2 regions of the Faecalimonas nexilis genome follow, and region 1 is predicted to be linked to the other one. Evidence: a T-box and tRNA genes for the amino acid it is inferred to sense, from the RefSeq annotation. Region 1 holds a T-box; the other holds one or more tRNA genes.

Region 1 (8,095 bases):
TCGTACAGAAAAACATAACACCTGGAAACATAAAAGACGAATAAGAAATTTTCATATGAAAGATGAGGAAATTGCGAAGATGCATGGAATTACGCGAGAAAACGTAAGAATACGTTCTAGGGCGAAACAAAAATTAATAGAACGATTGGAGGGAGAATCATGAAAGAATGGAATGAAAACAAATTAGATCAGGAATTGGAAGCGATGCTGGAAGATATGCCGCAGCAGGAAGAACTGGAGAAGAAAATTGAACAGAGAATGAAGAAAAAGATTCAGAAGATTGTATGCTGTACGTTGGCCGGAATTATTGGAGTGGTTCTTGTGCTGTTGCTTATTATTAATCCATTTTTAAATGCAATTTTTATCAACCCGGCAAAGCTAAATGAGGGAGAGCACAGTCAGATGCAGACAACTCTGAAAAATTATTGGGAGACGACACAGCCGTATGCGGAACTCGTTGCATTAAAAGTAAAGAAAAAGGGATTTGCAGGATATGAGTTGTCTATGCAAATTACAGACCGGAGAAGTCCGGTGATTTATGGTGCGCCAAATGTGTGGGTTGATATGAAGTTTGGAAAATATGTGAACTGGAGAGACAGTGGATTCGTAACTTCATTTCGGGCAAATCGATTTGAGAATCCATATGAAGAAAAAGAAAAATATCTTGAAAAAATCAAAGAACTTCCGGAATCTTCGATTTTATATCTTTCTGTCGGGGCAGAGAGTCCGAAAGTGGTGGAAGAACTTCGGAAAGAAGCTGTGGATGTGCAATGGGTGGAAGTCTATCAGCCAAATTCATCGTTTCAAGGAGGGCTTGCGTTGCGGGATTCTTTGATTGGTGGAGAGGATGCAGCGCGAACAGAGATGACAGAGGCGCAGTTGAAAGAGACGTATCTTTCTCACTTAAAAGATTTGCTGGACCATATGGATATATGGAACTCTTTAGATTTACAAAGCAGTAAATATGTATTTCCGGGTGAAGGGAAAGAGAGTGCACTGAGAGAATGTTATGAAGATGCGAAACAATTAGATGTGTTGGAAGCAAAGAATTATTGTATCTCAGGAAAGCGAGATGAAATTGTAGAGTATTTAGAGAAGACGGATATTAGCTCGATTCTAGTTGACGAAGTCAAATTAAGTGAATTGAGCAATTAAATACTGTTACTGTTTCTAGAAAAGATACAAAAAGCCCATAAAACATATTGACAAGGTAGGAATTAAGGGGTAATATCTAAGAAATAAAAAAGCATTGGAGATGGGGTATATGAAAATAGTGTTTTTAATGTTGAGACATAATTTCAGAAATGGGCGAATGTGCTGTGATTGTTAAGAAAATCGAGAACCAGACAATTTGATAAAAAGAGAGGTAGAAAATATGGGATATAGATTTGAGACATTACAGTTACATGTAGGACAGGAACAGGCAGACGTTGCAACAGATGCGAGAGCAGTACCGATTTATCAGACGACATCGTATGTGTTTCACGATTCTGCACATGCCGCAGCCAGATTTGGACTTAGCGATGCGGGAAACATCTATGGAAGATTGACGAACTCTACACAAGATGTGTTGGAAAAAAGAATCGCTGCATTAGAAGGTGGTGTGGCGGCATTGGCAGTTGCATCCGGAGCTGCAGCGATTGCGTATACGATTGAGGCACTCGCACAGGCAGGTGACCATATTGTAGCACAGAAGACGATATACGGAGGCACCTATAATTTGTTGGAGAACACTCTTACAAGACAGGGAATACAGACGACATTTGTCAATGTACACGACATTCAGGAAGTAGAAGATGCGGTACAGGAACAGACGAAAGCGATTTATCTTGAGACATTAGGTAACCCAAACAGCGATATCCCGGACATAGAAGCGATTGCCGAGATTGCACATAGACATAATATTCCGCTTGTGATTGACAACACATTTGGAACCCCATATCTTATTCAACCGATTCAATATGGAGCGGATATCGTTGTACATTCTGCAACAAAGTTCATTGGCGGTCATGGGACATCTCTCGGAGGTATTATTGTAGATTCCGGAAAGTTTGATTGGAAGAAATCCGGAAAATATCCGAACATTGCAGAGGCAAATCCGAGCTACCACGGTATTTCCTTTGTGGATGCCGCCGGGGAGGCTGCTTTTGTGACATATATCAGAGCAATTTTGCTGAGAGACAAAGGAGCGTGCATTTCTCCATTTAATGCTTTCCTTTTACTGCAAGGTGTGGAGACTTTGTCACTGAGATTGGAAAGACATATAGAGAACACAAAAAAAGTTGTAGCATTTTTGGAAAATCACCCGAAAGTAAAGCGTGTAAATCACCCATCTTTATCAGAACATCCGGATCACGCATTATATGAAAAATATTTTCCAAATGGTGCAGGTTCGATCTTTACATTTGATATTGTTGGCGGTGAAAAAGAAGCACACAAATTTATTGACAGTCTACAGATTTTTTCACTGCTTGCGAATGTGGCGGATGTAAAGAGCCTCGTTATTCATCCGGCGACAACAACACATTCACAACTGTCAAAAGAAGAATTGGAAGAGCAGCAGATTTATGATAGTACAGTCAGACTGTCCATTGGAACAGAACATATTGAAGATATCTTAGAAGATATTGGGCAGGCTTTAGAACAAATTTAAGAACGAACGGATAATGGGCACATGATGTAGAGTCATGTGCCTTTTTGCATATAGTAATTGTGTAGAGTGAAATGTATTCTTTTGGTTGAAAACAACTATATATTGTGGTATTCTGTTTTAGAAAATACTATAAATAGTAATGAGGTAAAAATATGGGAAATAGAAAAAAGATGATAGAGACGTTTGAAAAGTTTACAGAAATTGCCTCTTATATGGAAGCGATTCAGAAAGATTTCCCGGAAGATATATATTATCTGGGAATATTGGAAGATAAATTTCTGACATTTCAGAAACCAGAACTCTCAATAGAAGAAAATCTGCAACTTTTGATCAAGGCGGCTGTGGAGTTGACTACACAGGAAGCCCCAAAATGGGAGATGATTGCAGCGAGGCTGTTGTTGTTTACTTTTGAAAGAGAACTGAGGAAAGCGGAAGAATCATGTCAGATTACAACACTGTATGAAAAAATTGTATATCTGACAGGGCGGGGGCTATATGGACAGTATATTTTGGAGAATTATACGAAAGAGGAAATCGATGAATTTGAGACATTTTTAGCTCCTGAAAGAAATGATTTATTTACGTATTCGGGATTGGAATTGCTGCTCAACCGTTATGTGATCCACACCGGACAAGGTGTGGCGCTGGAAAGCCCACAGGAGATGTTTCTTGGAATTGCCATGCATTTGGCGATGAAAGAGCAGAAAGACAGGGCGCTTTGGGTAAAACGCTTTTACGATATGCTCAGTAAACTTCAAGTGACGATGGCGACACCGACGTTATCGAATGCAAGAAAGCCGTATCACCAACTTTCTTCCTGCTTCATCGATATTGTTCCGGATAGTTTAAATGGAATTTACCGAAGTATCGATAATTTTGCCAAAGTAAGTAAATTTGGTGGAGGAATGGGAATGTATTTTGGAAAAGTGCGGGCAAGCGGAAGCGCTATCCGAGGATTTGAGGGGGCAGCAGGAGGTGTGATACGTTGGATTCGTCTTGCAAACGACACGGCGGTCGCAGTTGATCAGCTTGGTGTGCGCCAAGGGGCAGTTGCAGTTTATCTTGATGTGTGGCACAGAGATCTGCCGGAGTTTTTGAATTTGCGAACAAATAATGGGGATGACCGGATGAAGGCGCATGATGTGTTCCCGGCGGTCTGCTACCCGGATTATTTTTGGGAGCAGGCAAGAGACAATATCGAGGGAGACTGGTATCTGATGTGTCCTCACGAGATTTTGACGGTGAAGGGCTATGCGCTGGAAGACTGTTATGGAGAAGCGTGGAAAGAAAAATATTTGGACTGTGTGCAGGATGATCAGATTAAAAAGAGAGTCGTTCCGATTAAAGACATTATCCGGCTGATTATCAAAAGCGCAGTGGAGACCGGAACACCGTTTACATTTAATCGGGATCATGTCAACCGCATGAATCCAAATGGACATAAAGGCATGATTTATTGCAGTAATCTTTGTACGGAGATTGCGCAGAATATGAGCGGAATCGAAGAAGTGGAAGAGCGAGTGGAAACGGTGAATGGAGAAACAGTGGTTGTCACGGTCACAAAACCGGGCGAGTTTGTTGTATGTAATCTGGCGAGCCTGTCTCTGGGACATCTGAACGTGGAAGACGGGGAAGAGATTGCGGATATTACAAAATGTGCGGTGCGGGCGCTTGACAATGTCATTGATCTGAATTTCTTTCCTGTTCCATATGCGAAAATCAATAATGAGAAATATCGCCCGATCGGACTGGGTGTGAGTGGGTATCACCATATGCTTGCAAAACAGGGAATTTCATGGGAGAGCGAGCAGCATTTACAATTTGTCGGGGACGTATTTTCTAAAATCCATTATGCTGCGATTGAGGCGAGCAGCGAGATTGCGAAAGAAAAGGGAAGTTACACATATTTTGAGGGAAGCGATTGGCAGACAGGAAAATATTTTGATAAACGACATTTGAAGACAGAAAAATGGAATCAGCTTCGGGAAAAAGTGAAACAGCAGGGACTCCGAAATGCTTACCTTTTAGCGATAGCGCCGACGAGCAGTACAAGCATTATCGCCGGAACGAGTGCAGGACTTGACCCGATCATGAATCGGTATTTCCTCGAAGAAAAGAAAAATGGATTGATGCCGCGTGTTGCACCGGAGCTTTCTATGGAGACGTTCTGGTATTACAAAAATGCACACTACATCGATCAGAAGTGGTCCGTGCGCGCCTGTGGAGTGCGTCAGCGTCATATCGATCAGGCACAGAGCATGAATCTTTATATTACGAACGAGTATACGTTCCGAAAAGTGTTGGATCTTTATATTCTTGCGTGGGAAGAAGGTGTGAAAACGATTTATTATATACGTTCAAAAAGTTTGGAAGTGGAGGAATGTGAAGTCTGCTCTTCTTAGTAAATGGCAACAGAAAGGGATGGAATAATGGAACAATTAAAGAAAAGACCGCTTTTTAATCCGAACGGAGATATACAGGTTCAGAAGCGGAAAATGATTGGTGGAAACACAACAAATCTCAATGATTTTAACAATATGAAATACACATGGGTGAGCGGCTGGTATCGCCAGGCGATGAATAATTTCTGGATTCCGGAGGAAATTAATCTGGGAGTGGATATTAAAGATTATCGAAATCTTCCGAAAGCAGAAAAACGGGCATACGATAAAATTCTGTCATTTCTCATTTTTCTTGATAGTATCCAGACGGCAAATCTTCCGGGGATCAGCGAGTATATCACGGCAAATGAGGTCAATCTATGTCTGTCTATTCAGGCATTTCAGGAGGCGGTGCACAGCCAAAGTTACAGCTACATGCTGGATACCATCTGCGAGCCGCAGGAGCGAAACGAGGTTTTGTATCAGTGGAAGGAAGATGAACATTTGCTTGCGAGAAATGAATTTATCGGAAATCTTTATAATGCATTTCAGACAGAAAAGAGCATGGAAATGCTGGTGAAGACGATTGTGGCAAACTATATTTTAGAAGGGATCTATTTTTACAGCGGATTTATGTTCTTCTATAATCTTGGGAGAAACCAGCTTATGCCGGGTTCGGTACAGGAGATTCGCTATATCAATCGGGATGAAAACACTCATTTGTGGTTGTTTCGCAATATTTTAATTGAACTGAAGAAAGAACAACCGGATCTATTTACCGAGCAATATATAGACGAATACCGCAGTATGATCAAAGAGGGCTGCGAGCAGGAAATCAAGTGGGGACATTACGTAATCGGAGATGATGTGCAAGGACTGAATAGGGAAATGATCACGGATTACGTGCAGTATCTTGGAAATTTGCGATGCACAAACCTCGGGTTTGCACCAATTTATGAAGGGCATGAGACAGAGCCGGAGAGTATGCGTTGGGTGAGCCAGTATTCAAATGCAAATGCAATTAAGACAGATTTCTTTGAGGCGAGAAGTACCGCGTATGCAAAAAGCAGTGCGTTGGTGGATGATTTATAGTAACAGTTCACAAATTGGTATATTTTCAATTTTCAGAAAAACATGGTTCAATTCTTGACAAAATATTTTAGTATGGTACAATACAAGAGATTAAATTCAATCAATTAAATAATATCAAAAAACATAGATGAGGAGTATTAAGAGCCTATCGTTTTCAGAGAGCTGTCGGATGGTGCAAGACAGCAGCGTAATCTCCCAACTCGCCTCGGAGTTCTTTTGCTGAAATGACTGATGAAAAAAATTTCGTCAAGTAACAGAAATAGAAACAACTACATCGCTAGGTTCGAAAGAACCTCACCAAGCCGATGAGTTGTACCTTGTTACTAGACTCGAAAAGACCTCGTCAAGTAACATAGGCAGAAGCGGGACTTCCCGTTACAGAAGCAATGAGTGCATTTCGCAGGATGCGGAATGAATGAGAGTGGTACCACGGAAATTCAAGCCTTTTCGTCTCTTTTGAGATGAGAAGGCTTTGTTTAATTCTAGGTTCGAAAGAACCTCACCAAGAATTATAAGCAGAAAGGGGAAAAATAATGGCAACACCTTATAACCACAAAGCCATTGAGAAAAAATGGCGTGAGAACTGGGAAAAGAACCCGGTAAATGTTAAATCAGATGAAAATGGGAAAAGAGAGAAGTATTATTGTCTGGATATGTTTCCATATCCGTCAGGAAATGGTCTTCACGTAGGACACTGGAGAGGTTATGTAATCTCTGATGTGTGGAGCCGTTACAAATTATTGCAGAAATACTATATCGTACATCCGATGGGATGGGATGCATTCGGACTTCCGGCAGAGAACTATGCAATTAAGATGGGTGTTCACCCGGCAGTTTCTACAGCGGAAAACGTAAAGAACATCAAACGTCAGATCAACGAAATCGCAGCACTTTACGATTGGGATATGGAAGTAAATACAACAGATCCTGAGTTCTACAAATGGACACAGTGGATTTTTGTAAAAATGTTCAAAGAAGGATTAGCTTACGAAAAAGAGTTCCCGATCAACTGGTGTCCTTCATGTAAGACAGGACTTGCAAATGAAGAGGTAGTGAACGGAAAATGTGAGCGCTGCGGAACAGAAGTGACAAAGAAAAACTTACGTCAGTGGATGCTCCGTATCACAAAATATGCGGAACGTCTTTTAGCGGACCTTGATAAATTAGACTGGCCGGAAAAAGTTAAGAAAATGCAGGCAGAATGGATTGGAAAATCATTCGGTGCAGAAGTTGATTTTCAGGTAGAAGGAAAAGACGAAAAAATTACAGTTTACACAACAAGACCGGATACACTGCACGGAGCAACATTTATGGTACTTGCACCGGAACACGCTTTGGCAGCAAGCCTTGCAACAGATGAGACAAGAGAAGCCGTAGAAAAATATATTTATGAAGCTTCTATGAAATCAAATGTAGATCGTCTTCAGGATAAAGAAAAAACAGGTGTATTCACAGGTTCTTATGCAATCAACCCAATTAGTGGAGCAAAGACACCAATTTGGTTATCCGATTATGTATTGGCTGATTACGGTACAGGCGCTATTATGTGTGTACCGGCTCACGATGATCGTGATTTCGAATTTGCAACAAAATTCAATATTCCAATTATTCAGGTAATTGCAAAAGACGGAAAAGAAATCGAAAATATGACAGAAGCTTACACAGAGGCTTCCGGAACAATGATTAATTCCGGAGAATGGAACGGAATGGAATCTGCAGTTCTGAAAAAAGAAGCTCCACATATCATTGAAGAGCGTGGAATCGGTAAAGCGACAGTGAATTACAAATTACGTGACTGGGTATTCTCGCGCCAGCGTTACTGGGGAGAGCCAATCCCGATTGTACATTGTCCGGATTGTGGAGCAGTTCCGGTACCGGAAGATCAGCTTCCATTGACGTTGCCGGAAGTAGATTCTTATGAACCGACAGGAACAGGAGAATCTCCACTTGCGGGAATCGAAAGCTGGGT
Region 2 (8,095 bases), 660 kb from region 1:
GTGGCGAATTATACACAGCCGAATTTTGAGCTTGGATATGCGTTGAAATTTATGCGTCTGTTGCTTTTGGTTCTTACAGCGTGCTTTAACTGGATTGGATTTTTGGCGGGAACAATCATTATTATCTGCTCTATTGCATTTAACAAAACATTATCAGGAAGAAGTTATTTGAATATTAAATTGAATTAAAAGTACGCTTCGGCGTACTTTTTGCGAAAATCTCTTATTTACACCATGAAAAACTTTTTGCGAAAGAAAAGAAAAAGTGATAGAATAGAGAAATAAATATTGGCAAACAGGAGGGAAAAAGATGAATGAGTTTGTAATTGTATCAGACAGTACTGTGGATTTACCAAAAGAATATTTACAGTCCAAACAAGTTCCGATCATCTCACTGTCTTACATTATGGACGGAGTTACATATGAAGAGATGGATGGGCTGTCGCATAAAGAATTTTTTGAAAAGCTGAGGGCGGGTTCGCTTCCCACAACGTCTCAGATTAATCCGGAACAGGCGCGCGAAGCGCTGGAGCCGTTTGCAAAAGAAGGAAAAGATATTCTTTATATCGGCTTTTCTTCCGGATTGAGTGGAAGTTATAACAGTGTACGGATGGCGGCAGAGGACTTGAAAGAAGAATATCCGGACATCAACATTATTGCTATAGACAGTCTATGTGCATGCATGGGAGAAGGATTACTTCTATATAAAGCGTTAGAATTGAAGGAACACGGGATGTCAATGGAAGAGATTGCAAAATGGGTGGAAGCGAATAAGCTTCATATCTGTCACAATGTAACTGTGGATGACCTTAATCATCTTCACAGAGGAGGACGTATCTCTAAGACGACTGCGGTTGTTGGCTCTATGATTAAGATTAAGCCGATCATCCATATGAGCGATGAGGGAAAGCTGGTTGTCATTGGCAAAGAGCGAGGAAGAAAGAAGTCATTGGTTTCGATTGTAGACCGTATGGAAAAGCAGATGCAGGGATATGATAACGATATCGTGATGATTACGCATGGTGATTGTATAGAGGACGCTGAATTTGTGAAGAAACAGGTAGAAGAACGCTTTGGGATTCACAACGTGATGATTAACGGAATCGGTTCGGTTATTGGAAGCCACACCGGTGCCGGTGTTGTGGCCGTATTCTTTATGGGGGATAAGCGTTGAGTGCAGTATGGGAAATCTGTAAAGATGTGCTGATTGATGGGGCGAGGATGATCCCGTTTTTGCTTTTTGCATTTTTACTGATTGAATTAGTAGAAAAGTATACAGGAGAGAAACGAGACCGGATTCTGATGAAGGGAAACAAAGCAGGACCGATCATCGGAGCGCTGTTTGGGTGTATACCGCAATGTGGATTTTCCGTGGTGGCGGCAAATCTGTATGCAGAGCGGCTTGTCTCGGTTGGAACGCTTCTTGCTGTGTTTATGTCAACATCAGATGAGGCAATCATTGTTATGTTGGGATATCCGAAGAGTGGAGGTAAGATTCTTACAATTTTAGGTCTCAAAGTTGTCATTGCAATTGTTGTTGGATATCTCGTAGATTTATTTTGCAAAAGAAAGCGCTTTTCTGTAAAACAAGAAAGCGTATGGGAAGAGCGGGGATGTTCCTGCTGTGGCGGACATGACGGAATCTTGAAAGCGGTCGTATCTCATTCTTTGAAAACACTTTTGTACATTATGTTGTTTTCGATGGTATTGAATGTGGTTATCGAGGGAATTGGAATTGAAAGAATTCAAGAGATCTTGATGAATGACTCGCCGTTTCAGATTATTCTAAGCGCATCGGTAGGCCTGATTCCGAATTGTGCCTCATCGATACTGATTACAGAGCTATATATGAAAGGAGTTCTTGCGCTTCCGGCTGTGATGGCAGGACTGTTGGCAAGCGGCGGAATGGGACTGATTGTATTGTGGAAAAATAATCGGGACAAAAAAGAAAATTTAAAAATAACAGCAATGTTGTATATTGGTTCGATTGTGATCGGTGTGATCTTACAGATTTTATTTATCGGCATGAAATATTAAAAGGAGAAATTCAAATGAATTTCTCCTTTTTAATGGAATATTAAATTGTCCACCATCCCATTGCATTTCCTACGGAACTTACAAGGATTGCAATTAAGCAAATCGGTGCGATCCATTTGATCATAACTACGAATAACTTCTCGCCTTTGAATGTTCCGTCTGAGCTTTTTACTTCGTCGATAACAACTTTTGGCTTGATGACAAATCCGACAAAAATACAAGTGAAGAATGCAAGGATTGGCATCAATATGCTGTTGCTGAGGAAATCGAATGCATCCAGGATTGACAAGTTAAGGAATGTGATGTCGCTCCAGATTCCAAATCCTAAAGAAGATGGGATACCCATTATCAATGCAATTACCGTAACGATAATACAAGTAAATTTACGGCTCCAGTGGAATTTATCTCTTAAAATAGAAACAATTGTCTCCATCAGTGAGATGGAAGAGGTCAGTGCAGCAAAAAATACCAGAATAAAGAAAAGAGTTCCGATTGCACCACCCATTGGCATGCTGTTAAATACTTTTGGAAGCATTACAAACATAAGTCCAGGTCCTTGTCCCAATTGCTCTGCTGTTCCGCCTGAGAAAGCGAATACTGCAGGGATGATCATAAGTCCTGCCATAAATGCAATACCGGTATCAAAAACCTCGATTTGGCGAACAGAACTTTCCAAATTATTATCTTTTTTCATATAAGAACCATATGTAATCATAATTCCCATCGCAAGAGACATTGAGTAGAATAATTGTCCCATTGCTGCTATGACAGTCATTCCGGAGAAGTTTTCCATACTTGGTTTTACGTAATAAATCAGACCATCAATTGCTCCGTCCACTGTAAGTCCGTATCCTGCGATAATGACAGTTAAGACAACTAATACAGGCATCATAAATTTACTCACTGTCTCGATTCCTTTTTCTACACCGAGAAGAACGATGATCGAAGTGAATGCAATAAAGAGACAGAACCATCCAATTGGTTCCCCTGTAGTGCCGATGAAATTATTAAAATAAGCATCATCGGCAGCTGCCTGTACATTACCTGTTACAAATGTAACAAAATACTTGATTACCCATCCGCCGATTACACTATAATAAGGAAAGATGATAATCGGTATGATTGCGGCGAGTACTCCTAGAAAACCAAAGCGTTTATCTAATTTTTTGAAAGCGCCAATTGCGCTGAGCCCTGTCTTTCTTCCGATTGCGATTTCAGCAATCATTAATGAAAAACCGAATGTGACTGCAAGAATCAGATATACAAGAAGAAATGTTCCTCCTCCATATTTTGCTGCGAGATACGGGAATCTCCAAAGGTTACCAAGCCCTACAGCAGACCCGGCAGCAGCAAGTACAAATCCAATCTTGCTGGAAAAATTACTTCTTTGTGACATAAAAAATCCTCCTCAAAATTCATTTAGACTAAGTTAAGTAGCCTTATTATTGCATAAAAGTGAAAAGAATGCAAGAAAAAAAGAGCGCAATCTGTTTTTTAATGCGAACAATTTTGAGAATGGTGTAAGAATAATAAGAAAAAATGAAAAAAACGTTGACAAAAATGGTGAGCTGTGATATGTTAATACATGCGTAAGGCAAAAAGAAAGCAGAGTTCCACTCTCACCTTAGCACAAGTGGGTGACTAATGGTTGATATTGAAGCATAAAAATAGAATTTCTATTTTGTGTGCAGAAATGGAGTGGATAGCTGTGAGCTATTCATTTTTTTTACGCATCAATTATATGAAAAAATTAGAGTAAAGTAAAGATTATTTTATTTATGGAGGTGCACTACAATTAGCGATTTAATGATCAACGAGCAAATCAGAGACAAGGAAGTACGTTTAATAGGAGAGAATGGTGACCAGTTAGGCGTTATGTCTGCAAGGGAAGCTTTGAAGCTGGCAGAAGAGGAAGAATTGGATTTGGTTAAAATTGCTCCAACAGCAAAACCACCAGTTTGTAAGATTATTGATTATGGTAAATACAGATATGAACTGGCGAGAAAAGAAAAAGAAGCGAAGAAAAAACAAAAAACTGTTGAGGTAAAGGAAGTGCGTCTTTCGCCGAACATCGATACGAATGATTTGAACACGAAAGTGAACAACGCAAAGAAATTTATCCAAAAAGGAAATAAAGTAAAAGTTACTTTACGTTTTCGAGGAAGAGAGATGGCTCATATGCAGACGAGCAAACATATTCTGGATGATTTTGCAGAGATGTTAAAAGATGTTGCAGCCATTGAAAAACCTGCAAAACTCGAAGGCAGGAGCATTAGTATGGTTTTAACTGAAAAACGTTAAAAATAAATACCTAAATATTAAGGAGGAACATATCATGCCAAAAATTAAAACAAATAGAGCTGCTGCAAAGCGCTTCAAAAAAACAGCTACAGGTAAATTAAAAAGAAACAAAGCTTACAAGAGCCATATCTTAACTAAGAAATCTACAAAAAGAAAAAGAAATCTTAGACAGGCAACTATTACAGATGCTACAAATGTAAAGAACATGAAAAAAGTTTTACCATATCTGTAAGATTTTGGAAGAATTGAAGGAGGATTAGAAGGACATGGCAAGAATTAAAGGCGGAATGAACGCTAAAAAGAAACACAACAGAACATTAAAACTGGCAAAAGGTTACAGAGGAGCCAGATCAAAACAATATAGAGTTGCAAAACAATCAGTAATGAGAGCTTTAACATCTTCATATGCTGGTAGAAAACAACGTAAACGTCAGATGAGACAGTTATGGATTGCTCGTATCAATGCAGCAGCTAGAATGAATGGTTTATCATACAGTAAGATGATGCACGGTTTAAAATTAGCAGGTGTTGAGATGAACAGAAAAATCTTAGCAGATATGGCAGTAAATGATGCAGCAGGATTTGCTACATTAGCAGAAGTTGCAAAGTCTAAATTAGCTTAGGAAAAAATCATATCCCCGGAAACCTTGAGTTTTCGGGGATTCTTTTATGCGTAAATGGCTTGAAAACGTACTGATTTTTTGCGGTAATATACTGGTGAATAAATGTGTATAATGTGTGGGAAATAGAAAAAATAAGAAAAATAGCAAAATAAGTGAAAAAAATAACAAAATTGCTTGACAAAAAGGAAAGAATTGGTTATACTTGTACTTGTCTTTGAGAGATGCAAAGAATGATAACGGGGTGTGGCTCAGCTTGGCTAGAGCGCCTGGTTTGGGACCAGGAGGTCGCAGGTTCGAATCCTGTCACCCCGATTGGAAGATTAATAATTGTAATGAAAATTCAATAAAGTAACGGGGTGTGGCTCAGCTTGGCTAGAGCGCCTGGTTTGGGACCAGGAGGTCGCAGGTTCGAATCCTGTCACCCCGATTAAAAAAGAATAGCGAATGCTATTCTTTTTGAGTTATAAAAAGGGAAAATAGTATCAGTTAAAAGAGAGTACAAAAAAGAAATCTTTCTTTGAAAGATTTCTTTTAAGATGCAGGAGATGGGACTTGAACCCACACAAGCGCATTGCTTACAAGATCCTTAGTCTTGCTCGTCTGCCAGTTCCGACACTCCTGCGTAACAGCTCCTTGCTACTTGATTATAATACTATGATTTGTGTGAAATGTCAACACTTTTTTTAAAATTTATTAAATATAGATAATTATGGAAAAGAAAAGATAATTGTTATATAATTGTATAATAAATCGCGTAATTGCATAAAAATATCTGTAATGGGAGGAATATTTATGCTGGAAAAGATAGATTTGACAAAGAAAATGGAGAAAGACGAATATCAAAGAAGAATCAGTGTGCTGGAGAGAAAGCTTGCACAGTTACAACGAGTGTGCAGAAATTTAAATATTCCGATTATGATTGCCTTTGAAGGATTTGGCGCATCTGGAAAAGGAATTCAGATTGCAGAATTGATTCGTCCATTAGATCCGAGAGGATTTGAAGTGTATGCAGTAAAGAATGAAAGTGAGGAAGAAAAGAAATATCCGTTTTTATGGAGATTTTGGACAAAAATGCCGGAAAAAGGAAGAATCGCAATTTATGACAGCAGTTGGTACCGTAAAGTCCTGATTGATCGGTTTGAAAAGAAAGCAGGAGAAAAAGAGGTTCTGTCTGCGTATGATTCGATTCAGTCTTTTGAGCGGCAGTTGACAGACGATGGTATGGTTTTGATCAAAATATTTTTGTGTATCAGCCAAGAGGAACAGAAAAAGCGATTCGATAAATTATTGGCTAGGAAAGAGACAGCGTGGCGAGTGAGCAAAAAAGATCTGAAGCGGAATCGAGAGTTTAAAAAGTATAAAAGAATGAATGAGGAGATGCTGCAGAAAACCGATACAGACTATGCACCGTGGACAATCGTGGAAGCGACAGACCGAAGATTTGCAACAATAAAAATCTACACGACAGTAATCAATTGCCTTTCGGCGGAAATAGAGAAAAGAAAACAGGAAAAACAAGAAGAAATCATGCCGGATAAAGTGCTTGTAAACAATGAAATATCGGAGACAGTCTTGGCAAAAGCCAATTTGGATTGTTCTTATACGAAGGCGGAATATAAGAAGAGATTAAAGAAACTGCAGAAAGAGATAGAAAAACTGCATGGAGAACTATACCGGAAAGGTATTCCGGTTGTATTAGGATTTGAGGGGTGGGATGCGGCTGGCAAGGGTGGCGCAATCAAGAGACTGACGGAAAAAATGGATCCGAGAGGATATGTGGTGCATCCGACAGCGTCACCGAATGATATGGAGCGGTCACATCATTATCTTTGGCGATTTTGGAGAGCAATGCCAAAAGCAGGGCATATTGCTATTTTTGACAGAACGTGGTACGGAAGGGTACTGGTGGAACGGATTGAAGGATTTTGCAGTAAAAAAGAGTGGCAGAGAGCGTATAAGGAAATCAATGACATGGAACGGGATTTGGTGAATGCCGGTACGGTTGTCCTGAAATTCTGGCTTCATATTGATAAGGAAGAACAGGAGAGAAGGTTCAGGGCACGTGAGAAAAATCCGGACAAGCAGTGGAAGATCACGGAGGAAGACTGGAGAAACCGAGAAAAATGGGATCAGTACGAAGAAGCTGTAAATGAGATGCTGATTCGAACTTCCACAGAAAAAGCACCTTGGATTGTAGTGGAAGGAAACTGCAAGTATTATGCGAGAATCAAGGTGCTTGAGACGGTTGTAAATGCGATAGAGGAACGACTGAAAAATAAGGGAGAGTAAGATGACGATTCGAGAACAATTAGAATTACGAGAAATTGAGTATTTGAGTCCATATGCGACGTTGAGCAAGGATTCCAAAGGAAGAAAGGCAAAAGAAGAGGAATGTGATATCCGACCGGTATTTCAAAGAGACAGGGATCGAATTTTGCACTGTAAGGCATTTCGAAGAATGAAACAAAAGACACAGGTGTTTTTGCTCCCGAAAGGAGATCATTATCGGACGAGACTGACGCATACGCTGGAAGTCTCGCAGAATGCCCGCACGATTGCAAAAGCACTTCGCTTAAATGAAGATTTGGCAGAAGCCATCAGTCTCGGACATGACCTTGGGCATACCCCGTTTGGTCATGCCGGAGAGCGGGCGCTCAACCAGATCTGTCCGCTTGGGTTCAAGCATAATGAGCAGAGTGTTCGTGTTGTAGAATGCATAGAAAAACGAGGAGAGGGACTGAATCTGACGGAGGAGGTTGTTGACGGAATTCGAAATCATCAGACATCGGGAAAGCCATTTACTTTGGAAGGGCAGATTGTGAGATTATCTGATAAGATTGCATATATCAATCATGATATTGATGATGCGATACGCGGCGGGATACTGAGTGAAGCAGACATTCCGCCAAAATATCGGAAAATATTAGGGAACACAACCCGAGCAAGATTAAATACGATGATACACGATGTGATCATACATAGTATGGATCAACCAAAGATTCAGATGTCAGAAGAAGTAGAAGCGGCACTTATGGGACTGCGTAAATTTATGTTTGAAAATGTCTACAGGAATCCTCTCGCAAAAAGCGAGGAGGAAAAAGCAATCAAATTGGTACAGAATCTCTATGAGTACT

The links. The T-box of region 1 lies ahead of leuS (leucine--tRNA ligase). A T-box ahead of a tRNA ligase gene usually reads a tRNA of that ligase, here a tRNA-Leu.
Region 2: it encodes a tRNA-Leu, which carries the amino acid that the T-box ahead of leuS (leucine--tRNA ligase) is inferred to sense. The anticodon was not compared.

What each region holds. Positions count from the first base shown of each region.
Region 1 is NZ_AP029189.1:1,436,871-1,444,965, forward strand. Features, by position in the region: gene AC6I5B_RS07210 (HD domain-containing protein) at 1-44, shown strand, start outside; gene AC6I5B_RS07215 (hypothetical protein) at 160-1,155, shown strand; gene AC6I5B_RS07220 (O-acetylhomoserine aminocarboxypropyltransferase/cysteine synthase family protein) at 1,376-2,653, shown strand; gene AC6I5B_RS07225 (ribonucleoside-diphosphate reductase subunit alpha) at 2,806-5,055, shown strand; gene AC6I5B_RS07230 (ribonucleotide-diphosphate reductase subunit beta) at 5,083-6,126, shown strand; T-box leader at 6,242-6,584, shown strand; gene leuS (leucine--tRNA ligase) at 6,660-8,095, shown strand, end outside.
Region 2 is NZ_AP029189.1:2,092,413-2,100,507, reverse strand. Features, by position in the region: gene AC6I5B_RS10730 (spore germination protein) at 1-189, shown strand, start outside; gene AC6I5B_RS10725 (DegV family protein) at 311-1,174, shown strand; gene AC6I5B_RS10720 (putative manganese transporter) at 1,171-2,037, shown strand; gene AC6I5B_RS10715 (sodium-dependent transporter) at 2,078-3,433, opposite strand; gene infC (translation initiation factor IF-3) at 3,844-4,338, shown strand; gene rpmI (50S ribosomal protein L35) at 4,373-4,570, shown strand; gene rplT (50S ribosomal protein L20) at 4,605-4,961, shown strand; tRNA gene AC6I5B_RS10695 (tRNA-Pro) at 5,199-5,273, shown strand; tRNA gene AC6I5B_RS10690 (tRNA-Pro) at 5,314-5,388, shown strand; tRNA gene AC6I5B_RS10685 (tRNA-Leu) at 5,499-5,583, opposite strand; gene pap (polyphosphate:AMP phosphotransferase) at 5,754-7,250, shown strand; gene AC6I5B_RS10675 (deoxyguanosinetriphosphate triphosphohydrolase) at 7,252-8,095, shown strand, end outside.